2 regions of the Neobacillus canaveralius genome follow, and region 2 is predicted to be linked to the other one. Evidence: predicted binding sites of a transcription regulator. Region 2 holds the regulator's gene; the other holds the start of a gene.
The links. Region 2 encodes CtsR, which represses protease genes until heat stress. Its sites were predicted from a motif close to ATGGTCAATAAAGGTCAAACA; they were not measured.
Positions count from the first base shown of each region.

Region 1: a site for CtsR is predicted at 984-1,004, ahead of clpP (ATP-dependent Clp endopeptidase proteolytic subunit ClpP). Genes of this name have one in related genera too.

Region 1 is NZ_JBDFLL010000001.1:1,034,448-1,036,655, reverse strand. Features, by position in the region: gene rpoN (RNA polymerase factor sigma-54) at 1-676, opposite strand, end outside; tRNA gene ABC255_RS04950 (tRNA-Arg) at 791-862, opposite strand; gene clpP (ATP-dependent Clp endopeptidase proteolytic subunit ClpP) at 1,062-1,667, shown strand; gene ABC255_RS04940 (HPr family phosphocarrier protein) at 1,711-1,968, opposite strand; gene whiA (DNA-binding protein WhiA) at 1,995-2,208, opposite strand, start outside.
Region 2 is NZ_JBDFLL010000002.1:255,039-257,246, forward strand. Features, by position in the region: gene mcsB (protein-arginine kinase McsB) at 1-478, opposite strand, end outside; gene mcsA (protein-arginine kinase activator protein McsA) at 480-1,028, opposite strand; gene ABC255_RS29605 (CtsR family transcriptional regulator) at 1,058-1,519, opposite strand; rRNA gene rrf (5S ribosomal RNA) at 1,913-2,028, opposite strand; rRNA gene ABC255_RS29615 (23S ribosomal RNA) at 2,104-2,208, opposite strand, start outside.

The DNA.
Region 1 (2,208 bases), on a different contig from region 2:
GTGCACCCGGTCGAGGGTTCAGCTGTTGTATGATATCAAATATCTCTTGGATCTTCTGTAAAGGTATTTGTAGTTCCTTTGCAATCTGCTTCCATTTCTTCTCCGCAAATGGGATGAAGTAGTGAGTAAGAATTGTCAGCGCCAAATCTTCCTTTAAGTTTTCCCGTTCTAGCTGTATTAATAAACATTCTTGAAGATTCCTAGCCCCGATTCCAGCTGGCTCCAAAGTTTGAATCACAATAATACTCTCTTCAACCAGTTCTAATTGGACACCTAATAAATGTGCGATTTCCTCGGGTTCAGAGGTTAAGTATCCGTTTACATCAAGATTCTCAATCAAGTACTTAATTATTTTCAATTGAATACCAGAGTATTTACGAAGATTAAGCTGATTTAGCAGCTGGTCTTCATTAGATGTGGACTTTGCTGCAATTTGCTCTATCCAATCATTTTCGGTATTTTTCGTATGTTTCCGCCGATTGCGGTCTATTAATGGGTTAATAGGCTGAATATGGTTATTTTCAACCTGTAATAGGGGATTTTCAAGTGCTTTGTTTTCTAAAAAAGTGGAAAGCTCTTGTGCTGAATATTGTAAGAGCGCAATGGCTTGGGTCAATTCCTGTGTCATTGCCAATTTCAATGTTTGTTGTTGCCATAAACCTGCTTTTAAGTCCATAAACAAATCTCCCCCCTTGCTCTATTTTACATGAAGATGGAGATTTCGTGTATGGTTATTAACTGGCATAAAAAGAAAAACCTCCTGTTAACTGGTAACAGAAGGTTTGGTTGACGCGCTCGGAGGGAATCGAACCCCCATTTTAAGAACCGGAATCTTACGTGCTATCCGTTGCACCACGAGCGCATATATGCGACTTACATATTATATGCCAATTAGTGAAACTTTGCAAGTTAAAATAGGTTTAAAAAACCCCTCAGTGGTTATGCTTGTATAGGGAAAGCTGTCGAACAAATATAAAGCGAATTGTTTGACCTTAATTGACCATCAGTGTATCATTAACTATACATAATAAAATCTTTTCATACTTAAAGGAGGAAGAAAAATGAATTTGATTCCTACAGTTATTGAACAAACAAACCGCGGAGAAAGAGCATACGACATCTATTCTCGTCTTCTAAAAGACCGCATCATTATGCTTGGAAGTGGTATTGACGATCACGTAGCTAACAGCATTGTAGCACAATTACTATTCCTAGAAGCAGAAAATCCTGAAAAGGATATATCCATCTATATTAACAGCCCTGGCGGCAGTATTACTGCTGGTATGGCCATTTATGACACAATGCAGTTCATTAAGCCAGATGTTCAAACAATTTGTATTGGTATGGCAGCTTCAATGGGCGCTTTCTTACTTGCTGCAGGTACAAAAGGTAAGCGTTATGCGTTACCAAATGCAGAAGTAATGATTCACCAGCCATTAGGCGGCGCACAAGGTCAAGCAACTGAAATTGAAATTGCAGCTAAGCGTATTCTATTCCTTCGTGAAAAATTGAATGGAATCTTAGCAGAGCGCACTGGCCAGCCACTAGAAGTAATCCAAAAGGACACTGACCGTGATAACTTCATGACAGCTGAAAGAGCAAAAGAATACGGTCTCGTTGACCATATCATCACTAGAAGTCTTGCCGAAGAAAAGAAAGAAAAATAATGTAAAAAGAGTTTGACCGATTTTAGGTCAAACTCTTTTTATTTTAATGTTCATTTTGAACAAAATTAGACAGTGCATCAATTGCTTTTTCTTCATCATCGCCGTGAGCGACTATATTAACTAAAACACCTGAGCCGACAGCTAAGCTCATAAGACCCATAATACTTTTTGCATTTACTTTTTTACCATCTTTCTCTAAAAAAATATCCGCTGAAAAACGGTTCGCCTCCTGAACAAATAATGCTGCTGGTCGTGCTTGAAGACCCGTTTTCAATTTAACTTCCACCTGTTTCTCAACCATTACAAAATCCTCCTTATGTTTTTCCTCTATTTTCTTGGAGCCAAATCACCAATCCGCAGTTTTTCTGCAATTTCATCTATTTTTCTTAACCGATGATTAATCCCCGATTTACTAATTGTACCTCCTGAGACCATCTCCCCTAGTTCTTTAAGGGTTACATCCGTATAGTGGAGCCTGAGTTCAGCAATTTCTCTTAACTTTTCAGGTAAAATATGCAATCCAACCGTCTCGTTAATATAG
Region 2 (2,208 bases):
CATCGAACCCAAAGTGAATGTGGCTTTCCAGCCAATCATCTACTTCATTCGCAGCCTCCAATGCCTCCGTTAGTTGCAGCCCAGGAAATAAACACTGAATGCGAATGTGATCCTCTTCATTAATCATAATACTAACTTCTTCATTTTCGGTTAATAGAACCGCTCCATAAGGTGAGTCTTCTGCTAAATTAGGACTAATCAAATGCTTTTCTACCAAAACCCTTTTTTGGAGAGGCTGTATGTCATCGATCTTCAGAAGCTCCATTTGCCCAAACTTTGTAAAGTTAGATTCACTCAGGATTTCTTCCATTTTCAAAATAATCGATTGTGCTTCTTCATGCGAAAATAATGTTGGAAATTTATAGTTCTCAAAGTTTCGGGCTAAACGGATTCGGGAACTAAGGACTATATCTGAATCAGGTCCCTCCTCGCTCATCCACGAGCTGACTGCTTGATTGATAAAACGTTCAAGCGACACGTTATTCCCCTCCCTTACTTCTGCCAGGTAATTCTTTCTCGATTGTACGGATTTCATCTCGAATCATAGCAGCTTTTTCAAATTCCTCTTGTTGAATTAACTCTTTTAGTTCACTTTTAAGATTTTCAACCTGCTTTTTGAGGTGAATTCCTCCGCCAATTCGCTTTGGTATTTTTCCGCTATGGGACCAATTTCCGCTGTGAAGTCTCCTTAAGACGGGTGGAAGCTGCTCTTTAAAAGTTTCATAGCAATCGGCACATCCGAAACGTCCGACTTTAATAAATTGCGGAAATGTCATTGAACATTTATTACATTGAAGTACTTCTTCTTGATGAAACGTATTTTGATTTTGTTTTTGAACAGTAGGATCAATATTTAATAGACCCGCTAATAGGTTATTAAAAGTAAAGCCTGATCCTCCATTAATCATAAACATCTCGCCCTTCTCTTGGGCACATTTTTCACAAAGGTTTACCTCGGTTTTTTCACCGTTGATGATTTTTGTAAAATGGAGTGCAGCAGGCCTTTGATTACATTCCTGGCAAATCATTTTTATTTCACCTCTCTAGCTGGTATAGATTATTTATATTTCAATGATGTTAACATCGCTTTCAACATTCTTGCACGTAATTCGTCTCGGAATGGAAGATCAATATAAAGGACTGAACGGTCAATTACACTTAACATTATTTTTGCCTCTCGTTTTGTAATTATCTCCTCATGGACCAGTCTGTAAATAACATCTTCTGCCGTAGCTTGTGCGATACGATTTTCAATGAGCGACAACAAATGGTCAATTAAGTCGGCTAAATCATGGGACTGAACCTTCATGATTCGGATATACCCGCCTCCCCCGCGTTTACTCTCTACGATATACCCTCGTTCAATGGTAAAGCGCGTATTAATGACATAATTTATTTGTGATGGTACACATTGAAATTTATCTGCTATCTCGCTTCTCTTGATTTCAACGTGTTCCTTTTCACTCATTTCTAATACTTGTTTTAAATACTTTTCAATAATATCGGAGATGTTTCTCATCTTCCCACCTCCTTCTTCTGACTTTGACTATATTTGACATTAATTATACTGAAAATTTTATGTAGTTGCAAACAACATGCTACTAATGATTTTCTCCATATTTCGCAGGTGTGAAACCTGTATTGGTTTATAAATTTGTTTTTAGGTAGTTAGTAATGGTAGATAAGCTTTGTGAGGTTTTGATTCCCTTTATCCTAGGAAAATCAAGTTTGAGGTAGTCAATAGGAGGGTTTGGTTCCCTCCTTCCTTTAAAAATTTAGTTTAAAGGCAACAAAAAGAGATTTTAGTTCCTTCTATCGGGTAAAAGCTCAAGGGATTCAAAATTTATTCTACTATCCTGTAATTTTCGAACAATACAAAAAAACACAACCCTAATCAGGTTGTGCTTTTTGTGCCTGGCAACGTCCTACTCTCACAGGGACAAAGTCCCAACTACCATCGGCGCTGAGAAGCTTAACTTCCGTGTTCGGTATGGGAACGGGTGTGACCTTCTCGCCTTAATTACCAGACTATTTTATTGAGGTATCATTCCCTCAAAACTAGATAATCAGAAGAAGTTTGTAAAACGAGTTCGCTTTTAAAAATTGGTTAAGTCCTCGAACGATTAGTATCAGTCAGCTCCACATGTTACCACGCTTCCACCTCTGACCTATCAACCTGATCATCTTTCAGGGTTCTTACTAGCTTGA